Regions from separate parts of the Flavobacterium humidisoli genome, predicted to be linked through region 1. Evidence: riboswitches for the same ligand, from Rfam matches in the RefSeq annotation. Region 1 holds a riboswitch; the other holds the start of a gene.
What was found. Region 1 has a riboswitch for S-adenosylmethionine ahead of M0M44_RS07760 (homocysteine S-methyltransferase family protein). Riboswitches for the same ligand answer to the same signal wherever they lie in the genome.

Region 1 (7,988 bases):
ATGGGACGTAAATTCAAAATTTCGTTCTCTTCTTCAGACGAAGATACGGCTTTGAGTTATTTGCACGATTTAGGATTTATTCCTAAAATTAAAGACGGACAAAAAGGTTTTAAAATCATGTTTGGAGGAGGTTTAGGATCTCAGCCAGCACATGCTGAATTGCTTTCGGAGTTTGTTCCGGTAAACGAAATTATTCCAACAGCAGAAGGAATCATTCGTATTTTCGACAGATACGGAGAACGTGCCAAAAGAATGAAAGCGCGTATGAAATTCTTAATCAAAGAAATGGGGAAAGACGCTTTCCTTGATTTAGTTGAAAAAGAGAAAAAAGCCATTGCTTTTGAAACATACGAAATAGATACAACCGCTTTTGATGGTCCAATTCCAGAACCAGTTTTAGAAGTTCCACAAGTTACAATTGAAGATACCGAAGCTTACGAAGCTTGGAAAAAATCGAACGTAATTAAGCAGAAACAAGACGGTTATTATGCTATCGGAATCAAAGTTTTATTAGGAGATTTTTATACTGATAAAGCCAGATTATTAGCAGCATTAATTAAAAATTACGCAGCAAACGAATTACGTTTTTCATTGCGTCAAAATATTGTAATACGTCACGTAAAAGAAGAGAATCTTCCTTTCTTTTATCAAGAATTAGCCAAGCTTGACTTTGTTCAATTAGGATATAATTCAGTTGGAGATATTACGGCATGTCCGGGTACTGATACTTGCAACTTGGGGATTGCAAGTAGTACCGGTATTGCAGAAGAATTAGAAAGAGTTTTAACTGCTGAATATCCTCAGTATTTAAACAACCGCGAAATCGAAATTAAAATTTCGGGTTGTATGAATGCCTGCGGACAGCACAATATGTCGGCAATTGGATTCCAAGGAATGTCTATTAATTCAGGAAAATTAGTTGCTCCGGCTTTGCAAGTTTTATTAGGCGGAGGAAGATTAGGAAATGGCGCTGGACGTTTTGCTGATAAAGTAATCAAAGTTCCTAGTCGTAGAGGTCCTGATGCGTTGCGTACCATCTTAAATGATTTTGACGCTAACGGAAGCGGACAAAAATTCCTTGATTATTATGATACAAAAGGAGAAAAATATTTCTACGAAATCTTAAAACCTTTCGCAGATGTAACCAATTTAACAGAAGCTGATTTTGTAGATTGGGGTAACGCAGACAACTATGTAAAAGCAGTTGGAGTTGGAGAATGTGCGGGAGTTGTGATCGATTTAGTAGCGACATTATTGTTTGAAGCGAAAGAGAAATTGATTTTGGCTCAAGAATCTTTCGACGAGAAAAAATGGTCAGATGCTATTTACCATGCTTATGCAGGATTTGTAAACGGTGCTAAGGCTTTATTATTGGCAGAAAACCAAAAAACAAATCACCATGCAGGAATTGTCGATTTGTTTGACACTGTTTTTATTGATACCAATAAAATCGAATTGAATTCAACTTTTAAAGATTTGGTTTACCAGATCAATAAAAACGAACCATCTGAAGCTTTCGCTAAAGATTATATTGCTCAAGCAGTAGTTTTCTTTGACAAAATTGAAACTTTCAGAGCTCAAGAATTAGCAAATGCTTAATATAAAACCAAAAATAACTTTAGTCGGTGCAGGTCCGGGAGATCCCGATTTACTTACGCTCAAAGCTGTAAAAGCATTGGCTGAAGCCAACGTGGTTTTATATGACGCTTTGGCCAATGAAGAAATTCTGGATTACGCACCAAAAAATGCAATTAGAATTTTTGTTGGAAAAAGAATCGGCAATCATGCCTATACGCAGGATCAAATCAATCAATTGATTGTGGATAATGCGCTGACTTACGGAAACGTAGTTCGATTAAAAGGTGGAGATCCGTTTATTTTTGGAAGAGGTGGTGAAGAAGTGGAATTTGCAGAAAGTTTCGGAATTGAAACTATCGTAGTTCCCGGAATTTCATCTGTATTGGCAGTTCCTGCAAGTCAGGGAATTTCGATTACAAAACGTGGCGTTTCAGAAAGCTTTTGGGCTATTACAGGAACAACATCTGATAGAAAATTATCTGCAGATGTAGCTTTGGCAGCTCAATCTTCTGCAACAGTTGTAATCTTGATGGGAATGCACAAATTGCCTCAAATCATCGATTTGTTTCAAAAAGAAGATAAAGGAAATTTACCAGTTGCCATCATTCAAAACGGAACAACTGCTGAAGAAAAGGTTGGTGTAGGAACAGTAGATTCAATTTTAGAAGTTGTAAAAGAAAAAGAATTAGGTTCGCCAGCGATTATTGTTCTTGGAGAAGTTGTAAGAGAAAGCAATAAACTAAAAGGATTTTACGAAGAATTTCTATCAAAAGAAGAAATTCGTTAGAATTTATGTTCTGTTAGGAACATTTCATCGGTAGTAGAAAAAAAATAAATGTTCCCAACAAAAATGTTCCGTTAGGAATATTTGATTGGTAAATCGTCTAATTTTGGTTAGATGAAAAAAGAGTAACATGGAACAAAACGAATTATATCCCATATTTCTAAAACTTCACAATCTAAATGTCTTGATTGTGGGCGGAGGAAATGTAGGTCTGGAAAAGCTTTCTTTCTTGCTAAAATCAAGTCCAAATGCAAATGTTGAGGTTGTAGCGCCCGATTTTCATTTAGAAATTAAAGTTTTAGCCGAAAAGCATCCTTCGATTAAATTGACAGAATCGAAGTTTAAAAAGAAAATGCTCAAAAAACGTCATATGGTAATTGCCTGTACAGACAATTTAAAAGTGAATAAAAGAGTATACGATTTGTCACGTAAGCGTTATTTGATTTGTAATATCGCCGACACGCCAGATTTATGTGATTATTATTTGGGCGGAATCGTAACAAAAGGAAATGTAAAAATTGCCATTTCGACTAACGGAAAATCGCCAACAACAGCCAAAAGACTTCGAGAGTTTTTTGAAGAAGTAATTCCAGAAGATATCAATCAAATGGTTGAGAACCTGAATGAATACCGAAAAACGCTCAAAGGTAATTTTGAAGAAAAGGTTAAAAGAATGAATGAGATTACCTCTTCATTAAAAAATAAAGAGTAAAAAAGTTTCGGAAAGAAATTAATGATAAAAATCATTGATAGTACAAGGATTTATTCGTTTCTTTGTGTTATTAAGAATGATTATAAACAACAACATAATGATTAAAACAGATATACTTATAATTGGAGCAGGACCAACAGGTTTATTTGCCGTTTTCGAGGCAGGATTGTTAAAATTAAAATGCCACATTTTAGATGCTCTTCCACAAGCAGGAGGACAACTATCAGAGTTATATCCAAAAAAACCAATTTATGATATTCCTGGATTCCCAGAAGTATTAGCTGGAGATTTAGTTGATGGATTAATGGAGCAAATCAAACAATTTGAGCCAGGTTTTACTTTAGGCGAGCGTGCAGAAACCATCGACAAACAAGAAGACGGAACATTTATCGTAACTTCAAATAAAGGAACTAAATTCCACGCGCCAGTTATCGCAATCGCTGGAGGTTTAGGAAGTTTTGAGCCTCGTAAACCACTTATCGAAGATATCGAGTTTTATGAAGATAAAGGAGTAAAATACTTCATCAAAAATCCTGAAAAATTCAGAGATAAAAGAGTAGTAATTGCAGGAGGAGGAGATTCAGCTTTAGACTGGAGTATCTTCTTAGCAAATGTAGCTTCAGAAGTAACTTTAATTCACCGTAGAAATGAATTTAGAGGAGCTCTAGATTCTGTAGAAAAAGTACAGGAATTAAAATCAGCTGGAAAAATTAAATTAATCACTCCAGCAGAAGTTATCGGAATTAATGGTGCTGAACACGTAGAATCATTAGATATTGAAGAAAACGGAGCACACCGTAAAATCGAATGCGACTATTTCATCCCGCTTTTCGGATTAACTCCAAAATTAGGTCCGATAGGTGACTGGGGATTAGAAATCGAGAAAAATGCAATTAAAGTAAACAATGCATTAGATTACCAAACGAACATTCCGGGAATCTTCGCCATTGGAGACGTTAATACATACCCAGGAAAATTAAAGTTAATCCTTTGCGGATTCCACGAAGCGACTTTAATGTGCCAGGCAGCTTACCAAATCATCAACCCAGGTAAAAAATACGTATTGAAATATACAACAGTTTCTGGTGTTGACGGTTTCGACGGAACTCGTAAAGAAGCTCCAAAAGCGGTTGTGAAAGCGATTGTTTAATCTGAGATGCTAAGATACTAAGGTGCTAAGGGACTAAGATTTTTATATAGAAAGCTCAAACTAAAAGTTTGAGCTTTTTTAATTAATCCCAGAGGGATGAAATATTTATAGAAAAGAAATTATTCGTTTGCAAAAGAGCTCCAGAGGAGCGAAATATATGTCGTCGCTCCGCTGGAGCTTTTGCTTGGTTAAATAATTGTTTTTCTATAAATATTATGCTCCTCTGGAGCTCAACGAATATGTATGGATTTATTATTAAAGCATAATTTCTAGGAAAAATACATAAAAAACATAGCCAGTGGTTTTAACCACTGGAACCCAACGCATGAACAACGTGCAACGAATTAACACAATACGTGTCCCGCGGTTGAAACCGCGGGCTATATTTGAAAATCAAAGTCAAGTTTTAACCTTAGAATCTTAGCGACTTAGAACCTCAGAACCTTAGAAAAAAACATTTGCAAATCGTATCCCTATTTCATACCTTTGCACTGTTCTTAAAATTATTGTCAGTTATCACGAAAGGCGGAGGGATAGACCCGATGAAACCTTAGCAACCCTTTATCATAAAGAAGGTGCTAAATTCTACTTTATACGACATTTTCCAGTATTAAAGATAGATAACACAAATACATACTCGTATTTCTCAAAACTTTTCCAGACAACACACAATATTTACTGAAACAGATTCTGTATCAGGAGCGAATCATTGGCGCATTTTTGCAGTCAATAGTTCCCGCTTTTCGTTGCAATCTTTTGTTTTTTAAAGAAAAAACAAAAGGATTTCCACTTCAATCGGGGCTAATGAGCCAGCAATAGTGCACTTTTGGAATTAATGTGAAAAAAATATCGAAGGTTAAACCAGACTGGTTTTCAATCCCGAAGCTTCGGGACTGTCAGGTTTAAATAGAGTCTTCAAAATTATAATTAAAAAAGCTTTGTGCCTTAGTGGCTTAGCGGCAAAAGAATATGGCAATTACGATACAAGAAGCAATAAAGAAAAATATCCTAATCCTAGACGGAGCAATGGGAACGATGTTGCAACGCTATAATTTCTCAGAAGAAGATTTTAGAGGAGAGCGTTTCAAAGATTTCCTGCATCCGTTAAAAGGAAACAACGATTTATTATCCCTAACACAACCACAAGCCATCCGCGCTGTTCACGCTGCTTATTTTGAAGCTGGTGCTGATATTGTAGAAACCAATACTTTTTCAGGAACGACAATCGGTATGGCTGATTATCATATGGAAGATTTGGTTTACGAGTTAAACTACGAATCAGCAAAGATCGCACGACAAGTTGCTGATGAGTTTACCGCAAAAAATCCAGAGAAACCACGTTTTGTAGCTGGTTCAATCGGACCAACAAACCGTACGGCAAGTATGTCACCAGACGTAAACGATCCAGGTTACAGAGCCGTAACGTTTGACGATTTGCGAATTGCATACAAAGAACAAGTAGAAGCGTTAATGGATGGAGGATGCGATTTACTTTTAGTAGAAACGATTTTCGATACCTTAAATGCGAAAGCAGCACTTTTTGCAATTGAAGAAGTGAAGGAAGAACGTAATCTGGATATTCCAATTATGGTTTCAGGAACCATTACAGATGCTTCAGGAAGAACACTTTCTGGACAAACTGTTGAGGCATTTTTGATTTCAGTTTCGCATATTCCGTTGTTAAGTGTTGGTTTCAATTGTGCTCTTGGAGCCGATTTATTGAAACCGTATTTAAAAACATTAGCACATAATACAAGTTTTAATGTTTCGGCACATCCAAATGCAGGATTGCCAAACGCTTTCGGACAATACGACGAAACGCCAGAGCAAACGCAAGCTTTTATCAAAGAATATTTAGAAGATAATTTAATCAATATTATCGGTGGCTGTTGCGGAACAACGCCAGATCATATTCGATTAATGGCTGAGGTTGCGAAAGATTATAAGCCGAGGGTTGCGCCGGTTATTGCCTAAAGTTTCGCTTATGCAAGGTTTTAAAAACCTTGCAGGTTGAATTCAGAATAAAATGTTCCGTAGGAACAAATCATCGGTAGAAAAAAATGACAATTGAAATCGTGGAAAATAGATTGTTTGTTTTAACCGAGTCTGCGTGAGGGATAGAAGTGAAAAGCCCACAGCCTGACGAAGGAAGTGCGAGGACTTGTAACGGATAGCCCGGCCCGGAGGGACACGCCCAAATTAATAAACATAAATACCTACAAAGTTTTCAAAACCTTGCAGGAAACAAAAGAGAATAAAAAAAACTCAGAATCTAGGCATCTTAGAATCTTAGTAACTTAAAAAAAAATGGCAGAAAAAAGAAGAGACCTTGTATTATCAGGATTAGAACCATTGATTATTACGCCCGAAAGTGTTTTTGTAAACGTTGGGGAACGTACGAATGTAACAGGTTCAAGAAAATTCTTGAGATTAATCAAGGAAGAGAAATATGACGAGGCGCTTGATATTGCAAGGCAGCAGGTAGAAGGAGGAGCACAAATCATCGATATTAATATGGATGAGGGAATGTTGGATGGCGTTACTGCAATGACTAAATTTTTGAATTTAATTGCTGCAGAACCAGATATTTCGCGAGTGCCGATTATGATTGACAGTTCGAAATGGGAAATCATCGAAGCGGGTCTTAAAGTAGTACAAGGGAAAAGCGTTGTAAACTCGATTTCGTTAAAAGAAGGAGAAGAAGCCTTTATTCACCATGCTAAATTAATCAAACGCTACGGAGCGGCGGCGATTGTAATGGCTTTTGACGAAGTAGGTCAGGCCGATAATTACGATCGTAGAGTCGAGATTTGCCAACGTTCTTATGATATTTTGGTAAACAAAGTAGGTTTTCCTCCTCAGGATATTATTTTCGATTTGAATATTTTCCCAGTTGCAACAGGAATGGAAGAACACCGCCTGAATGCTTTGGACTTTTTTAGAGGAACAAAATGGGTTCGTGAGAATTTACCACACGCACATATTAGTGGAGGAGTGAGTAACGTTTCATTCTCGTTTAGAGGGAATGATGTTGTTCGTGAAGCGATGCACTCGGTGTTTTTGTATCACGCAATTAAAGAAGGAATGACGATGGGAATCGTGAATCCAGAGATGCTTACGATTTATGATGATATTCCGAAAGACTTATTAGAACACGTTGAAGACGTAATTTTAGATAGACGTGATGATGCTACAGAACGACTTTTAGATTTTGCAGAAAATGTAAAAGGTGAAGTAAAAAGCGATGAAAAAGCCATTCAGGAGTGGCGTTTAGGATCTGTTCAGGATCGTATTACACATTCTTTGGTAAAAGGAATTGATGCTTTTATTGAAGAAGATGTAGAAGAAGCCCGTTTGGCAGCAACAAAACCAATTGAAGTTATCGAGATCAATTTAATGGCTGGAATGAATGTCGTTGGAGATTTATTCGGGAGCGGAAAAATGTTCCTGCCACAGGTTGTAAAATCGGCTCGTGTAATGAAAAAAGCGGTTGCTTATTTGCTGCCTTTTATTGAAGCAAGCAAACAAGCTGGAGATAAACAAGGAAACGGAAAAATCCTGATGGCAACCGTAAAAGGTGATGTTCATGATATTGGAAAAAACATCGTTTCGGTGGTTTTAGCTTGTAACAATTATGAGATTGTAGATTTAGGTGTAATGGTTCCTCCAGAAAAAATCATTGCAGCGGCTATTGAACATGAAGTAGATATTATCGGATTAAGTGGACTGATCACACCTTCGCTTGACGAAATGGTTTATTTGGC
Region 2 (7,988 bases), 2.0 Mb from region 1:
GAAAATGGTTATGAAGATTGGCATGCCGAAATGCATGAACAAGAGATAGATACTGTGGTAACTACGAAAAAGCCAGTTCGAGGAACAGTTTCTTTTCCGCACGCAGAATTGGGAAGAAGAATTTACGATTATATTTTTGTTCCAGTCTTTAATGAAAATGGTGAAGTAGAGCTTGTTGCTGGAACAACGCGAGATATTACAGAAAGTAAACAAGCAGAAGAAAAATTACAGCAAAGTGAGAATCGTTTTCGCAAAATGATTCACCAAACTCCAGCTCCGACTCTAGTGCTTAAAGGTGATGATCTTATTATTGAGCAGATCAATAGTCATATGCTGCAAATGATTGGACGCGGAGAAGAAATTATTGGCATGCGACTGATTGACGTTTTGCCAGAACTCGAAGGGCAATATGTTTGGGAGCAAGTTTTAAAGGTTTATAATGAAGGAATTCCTTTTGATCAAAGTGAAGTTTTGGTTCCGCATAATCGTACAGGCGAGTTAAAAGACTATTATTATAATTTGGCTTATCGTCCGTTAATTGAAGATGGAGAGATAACAGGAATGATACAGGTGGCAGTTGAGGTCACGCAACAAGTTGTGGCACGCCAAAAAATGGGAGAAAGTGAAAGCCGTTTTCGAGCTTTAATCAATGCATCATCTGATTTGGTTTATCGAATGGATGCCGATTGGATGATTATGCAGGATTTAGAAGGAGACGGACGTTTGGTTAATCAAAGAGAACGTGGTGTCAATTGGTTAGATAAATTTATTCATGCTAGCGATTTGCAGATGGCTGTCCATCTTATTTCTAAATCGATAGTAGAAAAATCCATTTTTGAAATGGAGCACAGGGTTATAAATAAAGACGATTCTATTAGCTGGGTTTTCTCGAGAGTGGTGCCAATATTAGACGATCAAGAAAAGATTATTGAATGGTTTGGTGCATCGAGTGATATTACTTCGCAGAAAGAACTTCAAAATGTTATCGCCGAAAGTGGAGAAAGATTTAGACAGCTTGCAGATTTGGTCCCTCAAATTATTTGGACAGCCAATTCTGAAGGTTTTGTCGATTATTACAATAGCCGCTGGTACGAATATACGGGTTATATAGAAGATGAATTTGGAGATCCAAGCTGGATTTCAAAATTACATCCAGACGATGTTTATTTAGTGTCAAAAACTTGGTACGAAAGTGTTCATGCAGGAGTTCCTTATCAGACTGAATTTCGTTTAAAAAATGCCAATACGGGAGAATACCGCTGGTTTTTAAGTAAAGCGCTTCCTATTAGAGATAAAGAAGGCATCATTATCAATTGGTTTGGTACTTGTACGGATATTCACGAACAAAAGTCAATTACTGAAAAACTTGAGATTTTGGTAAAAGATCGTACTAAAGAACTGCAAAGATCTAACGACGATTTACAGCAGTTTGCCCATGTTGCGTCGCATGATCTAAAAGAACCAGTTCGAAAGATAAAGACTTTTTTAAGTCGTCTAGAAGATCATATTGCCGGACAGCTTGATGAATCTTCATCAAAATATATTGAACGAATTCATGTTGCGGCAGATCGTATGTTTAATATGATTGATGGCGTATTAGCGTATTCCAAAATGAATGCCGATTCGCAAAAAACAACAATAGTCGATTTAAATGAAGTGATTAAAAATATAGAAACCGATCTTGAAATTGCGCTTCAAAATACAAATGGTACAATTTATTTTGAAGAACTTCCAGTTATAGAAGGCGCTTCTGTATTATTATATCAGCTGTTTTATAACCTTATTAATAATTCTATTAAATTTGCTAAAGAAGATACTCCGCCAGAAATAAGTATCACAGCAACAGAACAAATTGAGGAAGGCAATAGAATTGCGGTAATTACAGTAGAAGATAACGGAATTGGTTTTGATCTGGATCAAACAGGACGAATTTTTGAAACCTTTACACGTTTAAATTCTAAGGATCGTTATGAAGGAACGGGTTTAGGTTTGTCGCTTTGTAAAAAAATAGCCGAACGTCACGGCGGAAGTATTAAGGCCACAGGAATTGCTAATAAAGGAGCCATTTTTATTATAACATTGCCATTTGAGCAAAAAGTAAAAGACATTTAATTATGCAAGAAAAGATGATTTTATTGGCAGATGACGATCAGGATGATGCAGAAATGTTTTGCGAAGCATTGGCAGAAATAGATGAAAGCATTGTTTGCCATTGTTCAGAAAATGGTAACGGTGTGCTAAATACGCTGAAAAATCAGGATAAAATTCCAGAAATTGTCTTTCTAGATTTAAATATGCCAATTATGAATGGCTGGGAATGTCTGAAGCAATTAAAATCAGAAGAACGCTATAAAGATATTCCTGTAATTATGATTTCTACCTCTTCATACATAAATGATATGGATACCGCTGCCAATCTTGGAGCAGTCTGCTATTTTGTGAAGCCAAATAATTTTGATGACTTAAAACAGGCCTTGAGATTAATTACTTCAAATCTTGAGAATGGATTAAAAGAAACTTTTTCAAATCTTGAAAAAAATAAATATCTGCATGTTTTTCTTGCAGAATAAAACTGTGTTTTCTTTTCTTGAAAGGTAAAACGTATGAATTCCTTTTATAAAAAACTGCTTGCCCAAAAAGTGTTTTTTGTTTTAATGTGTTGATTTTTAAAATATTGAATTGTATTTGAATAATCTTTTTAATAAAAAAATCAAAAAAATGTATTTTAAACTTGACTAATTCGGTAGAATTAATATATATTTGTATCACAGAAAATTTATATAATGATACTTATCCAGAAAGACTGAGGGAATAGGCCCATTGAAGTCTTAGCAACCTGTTGCCGAATAAGGTGCTAAATCCTTCCGCAGTGTGCGGGCAGATAAGAAAGATTTCTCCGTAAATCTGTTTAAGATCATCCATTTAAAATCTTTATTATGAAAGCAGAATCAATTTTGTACGCCAGTTATGAACTTTTGAATTCCATTTTTGAAGAAAACAGTTTTGCCTTTTTCTAAAGGTAAAAACACAAGTTTCTCTCCAATTTCTTTTATAAACAATAATAACGCTAATGGCTTTTTTCATTGGCCTGAAATGCTTTTGTCTAATCTTAAAACTAAAAATAAAATGAAAAAAATACTATTAGGTTTTGCTTTGCTTTTTGGAGCTTTTCAAACTCAAGCGCAGGAAAACAATTTACAATTAAAAGGAACTGTTGTCGATACCGTTGCGCAATATGTTTACCTGCAGAAGTTTCACAATAAAATGTTTACCACGATAGATTCGGTAAAAGTAAAAGATGGGAATTTTAGTTTTAAAACAAAAGTAAAAACGCCAGAATTATACGGATTGAGTGTCAATACAGAAAGTTCGCCCTTGTATGTTTTTCTCGAAAAAGATCCAGTTACAGTAAAACTGAGTCCAAAGAAGTATTATACAGCTTCTGTGGTTGAAGGTTCAGCTTCTCAGGATTTGTTCGAAATTTATAAAAAAAGTAAAGATGTAGAAATCAGCAAATTCATAACAGAACATCCAAAATCTATTGTTTCAGCATATGTACTGTACAGAAACTGGTCTTATAGATTAACGCCAGAACAGATTACACAAAATATTGCTTTGCTGGATAAGAGTCTTCAAAATACCACTTACGTGAAAGAATTAAAAGAACTGGCTATTGTTTTAGACGGATTAGCAGTAGGTAAAAAAGCCCCTGATTTTACAGCCAATGATCCTGACGGAAAGCCAGTTCGACTTTATGATAATTTAAAAGGGTACACTTTGGTCGATTTTTGGGCTTCTTGGTGCGGTCCATGCCGAAGAGAGAATCCGAATATTGTATCGGCATACAAAGAGTTTCACGATAAAGGATTCAATATCGTAGGGATTTCTCTAGATAAGAAGAAAGAAAACTGGATTAAAGGAATTCAAGACGATAATTTAACCTGGACGCATGTTTCAGATTTACTTTTCTGGAACAGTGCTGTTGCTAAATTATACGGTGTGAGAGCCATTCCGGGAAATTATTTAGTGGATTCTAAGGGAATAATCGTCGCTAAAAATCTGCATGGAGAAGAATTACAGTCTACACTAAAAACGCTTTTAGAAAGTAAAATCTAATAAAGAAAAAATACAAAATAAGAAACGCAATAATACAATTTGTTAATTTAAAATGATAAGGAAATGAATGCGATTGAGCCAACAACAAAACCAACAGAGCCTGAATGTTACTTTTCTAAGTTTAGAGAAAATACAGTAGGAATAAATCATATTTTCGAATCTGTTTACGGAGAACAAAATCTGGTTTATGCAGATTGGGTTGCCAGCGGAAGATTATACAATCCGATCGAAGATATAATGCTCCATAAAATTGGTCCAATGATTGCCAATACGCATTCACTTTCAAGTCAGACAGGAAAAACCTCTACTTATGCTTATCAGCATGCGAGAGATCGTATTAAAAAGGCGGTTAATGCCAATGAATCTGATGTTTTGGTAACTACTGGAAGCGGTATGACGGCTGCTTTATCTAAATTACAGCGTGTTATGGCACTTCGAACAAAATCTGAAGATGACAGACCTGTGGTTTTCATTACACACATGGAACATCATTCTAATCAGGTTTCGTGGTATGAAACAAATGCAGAAGTGGTTATTCTTTCGCCTGACGAAAATAATTTAGTCAATCCAGAAGTTCTTGCTGCAGAAATTAAAAAATATGCAGGTAGAAGCTTAAAAATAGGGTCTTTTACGGCTTGTTCGAATGTTACAGGAATTATCACGCCTTATCATGAACTGGCGAAAATCATGCATCAAAACGGCGGACTTTGTTTTGTAGATTTTGCAGCTTCGGCACCGTACGTAAAGATTGATATGCATCCAAAAGATCCAGAAGAACAATTGGACGCGATTTTCTTTTCGCCTCATAAATTTTTGGGAGGCCCTGGAACTTGTGGTATTTTGGTTTTCAATGAAAAACTATACCAATCTGATTTTCCGGATAATCCGGGCGGAGGAAATGTAAAATGGACAAATCCGTTAGGGAAATATTGTTACAGCGATGTGATAGAAGTTCGAGAAGATGGTGGAACTCCAGGTTTTCTGCAGGTGATTAGAACGGCATTGGCTTTAGAATTGAAAGAGCAAATGGGCGTAGAGAATATCAAAAAAAGAGAGAAAGAACTGCTGGATCTTTGTTTTTCGAGGCTTCAAAAAATTCAAGGTTTATCTATTTTAGGAGATTTAACTACAGAAAGAATAGGTTGTGTGTCGTTTGTTATTGAAGATATTCACTATAATTTGATTGTAAGACTGTTAAACGACCGTTTCGGAATTCAAGTTCGTGGCGGCTGGTCGTGTGCGAGTACTTATGCGCATTATCTGTTCAATATTAGCGAAAAGAAATCAGCACAAATCACAAACGAATTATTGCAGAGAAACCAGATCAATAAGCCAGGCTGGGTACGTTTGTCCTTGCATCCAATTATGAGTAATGAAGAGCTCTTTTACATCTGTGATGCGATTGAAAAAGTGGCTCTGAATTATAAAAAGTGGAAAAAAGATTATGAATATAATTCGGTTTCAAATGAATTTGAAAATCCGGAAATTAAAGATACCATTGCAAGAGAAGTAAACGAATGGTTTAAGTTAGTTTAAGTATAGTTAGTTAAGTGCTAAACCTGACAGTCCCAAATCCTCGGGATAAAACCTGTCAGGTTTCCAATGAGTAATCCCGTAGGAATTTCTCGTCGGTAGAAAAAATTAGAATTATTTAAGCGATTCAATAATTTTTTCACGATGCGCCAATCCCCAGTTGACTAAAGTTTCTGTAACCGGAAGCACCGATTTTCCATATTCGGTAATAGCATAGATTACCGTAGCAGGTTTGGTATTTTGTTCTGTTCTGGTAATAAGTAAATTGGTTTCCAGTTCTTTGAGTTCTTTGCTTAGCATTTTAGCCGAAATTCCATCTATTTCACGTTGCATTTTTTTAAAATGAATCACCTGATGCGTTCTATTGGTTAAAAACCTTAGAATCATCAATTTCCATTTACCACCCAAAACATCAAGACTGTCACGCATTGCCATAAGTTCTTCAGAACAATTGGCTTCGCGAAGTACTCCATTATCGTTAATTTTTGCCATACTAGTTTCTCTTTGGTAACCGGTTACCTTGGGTTAACCCATAACAAAAATAAAGCATTACGGCGATACTTTTGTAAACTAAAATAATAAAAATGAAAGCAATTGTATTACAGGAAAACCACGAATTTAGACTGGAAACAGTAGCGATTCCACAACCTGAACCGAATAATATTCAGGTTAAGATTATGGCTTCAGGATTTAATCCGATTGATTATCAAATGACCGAAGACGGCTCGGAAAGAAAGCTGATACATTCTCCAATTCTAGGAAGAGAATTTGCAGGTATAATTACAGCAATTGGCGCTGAGGTTACAGAATTTAAAATTGGAGATGCAGTATTTTGCGGTTCTGGAAGTATGGGATCAAATGGCACGTATGCTGAATATATTTGTGTTCCAGCGGGAATTGCAGTAAAGAAACCACAGAATATTTCTTTTGAACAAGCGGCAGGAATTCCATCAGCTGGACTTACGGCTTTGCAGTCTTTTAAACGAATGAATGCTTCTTTGACCGATTCGATATTAATTACGGGCGGAGCTGGCGGAGTAGGGAATGTTTTGATGAAACTGCTTATCGCGAAAGGTTTTACCAATTTTGTGGTTACAGCTGGAAACGAAGAAAGTATTGCTTCTTTAGTGAATCTTGGAATTAAATCAGAACAGATCATCCATTATAAAAAAGAAGACATTTACGAGAAGGCTCTTACTTTAAACAGAAATCAAAAATTTGATATCGCAGTAGATTTAGTTGGAAACAATGTGGCCGAAATTGCAGCAAAACTTTTGAAAATAAACGGAACTTTTATTGATGTCACGAATTTTTCTACGCCGGAATCTCGTGGAATTCTTTTTTCGAGAGGCGCTACAATTCATAATATTTCAAATTATGCGTATGGAGTTGAAAAACAATACGATTACTATAAAAATGGGTTAACAGAGTTGAGTGATTTAATCGAAAATGAAATAATTACAACGGCAAATATCAATGTAGTGGGAGGTTTGAGCAAAGAAACAGTAGATAAAGCACTTACTATTTTGAGAGAAAACAAAACCAGTGGACGAAAATTAATAATGAAGGTCAATTAAATGAGAACAATACCAAGAAGAATCGTAACGGGTTTGCGAGACGGAAAATCAATTATAGTGCAAGATGAAATCGTTTCGAACGTAACGGAACATTTTCCAGGATTAATTATTTCAGATATCTGGTCGACAGATTCAACGCCAGCAAAATTTGAGGAGAAAGTTATTGAAAACACCGCTTTTCCAAATACACCAAAAAACGGAAGTTATTTTCGTTATGTCCAGATTCCGCCCGATAAAGATTTGGGAGTGATAGCCTTAGAAGGAGAACCACATCCGCTGATGCATCAAACGGATACTTTAGATTATATTATCATCATTTCGGGTGAAATTTACCTGATTGTAGACGAGGAAGAAACTTTATTGCATGCCGGTGATATTGTAATTCAACGCGGAACCAATCACGCTTGGAGCAATCGATCCGACTCGCCCTGCATTCAATTGGCGATCTTATTGGATGCCAAAAAAGCAGAATGATATAAATTATACGCCGATAACTACATTTTGATTTATTTGTAAAATTGCAATAATCTCATTTGATTGTTGCAATTTTTTTGGTTTAAAATATGATTTAGAAACCTTCGAAGTTGTTCCATCTTATAAAATGGAACAATTTTGAAGGTTTGTATTGTAAAGTATTGAATAATAATTGTTTAGATTTATACAGGAATGATAATAGTGGGATAGCAGAATCCAAAAACAATAACCATGAAAACAATCAATCAGAATAAAAGGAAAGAACTCTTTGATACTATTTTGCAGTTA

Region 2: linked by a shared signal. The riboswitch ahead of M0M44_RS22370 (TlpA disulfide reductase family protein) and the one ahead of M0M44_RS07760 (homocysteine S-methyltransferase family protein) in region 1 are both predicted to bind S-adenosylmethionine.

Annotation. Positions count from the first base shown of each region.
Region 1 covers NZ_CP096829.1:1,710,837-1,718,824, forward strand. Annotated here, with positions in the region: gene M0M44_RS07740 (HEPN domain-containing protein) at 1-1,599, shown strand, start outside; gene cobA (uroporphyrinogen-III C-methyltransferase) at 1,592-2,365, shown strand; gene M0M44_RS07750 (precorrin-2 dehydrogenase/sirohydrochlorin ferrochelatase family protein) at 2,493-3,074, shown strand; gene M0M44_RS07755 (NAD(P)/FAD-dependent oxidoreductase) at 3,172-4,224, shown strand; SAM riboswitch class I at 4,735-4,851, shown strand; gene M0M44_RS07760 (homocysteine S-methyltransferase family protein) at 5,194-6,198, shown strand; gene metH (methionine synthase) at 6,532-7,988, shown strand, end outside.
Region 2 covers NZ_CP096829.1:5,310,772-5,318,759, reverse strand. Annotated here, with positions in the region: gene M0M44_RS22380 (PAS domain-containing sensor histidine kinase) at 1-2,112, shown strand, start outside; gene M0M44_RS22375 (response regulator) at 2,115-2,570, shown strand; SAM riboswitch class I at 2,788-2,888, shown strand; gene M0M44_RS22370 (TlpA disulfide reductase family protein) at 3,127-4,116, shown strand; gene M0M44_RS22365 (aminotransferase class V-fold PLP-dependent enzyme) at 4,180-5,652, shown strand; gene M0M44_RS22360 (winged helix-turn-helix transcriptional regulator) at 5,764-6,141, opposite strand; gene M0M44_RS22355 (NADP-dependent oxidoreductase) at 6,234-7,226, shown strand; gene M0M44_RS22350 (cupin domain-containing protein) at 7,227-7,700, shown strand; gene M0M44_RS22345 (AI-2E family transporter) at 7,932-7,988, shown strand, end outside.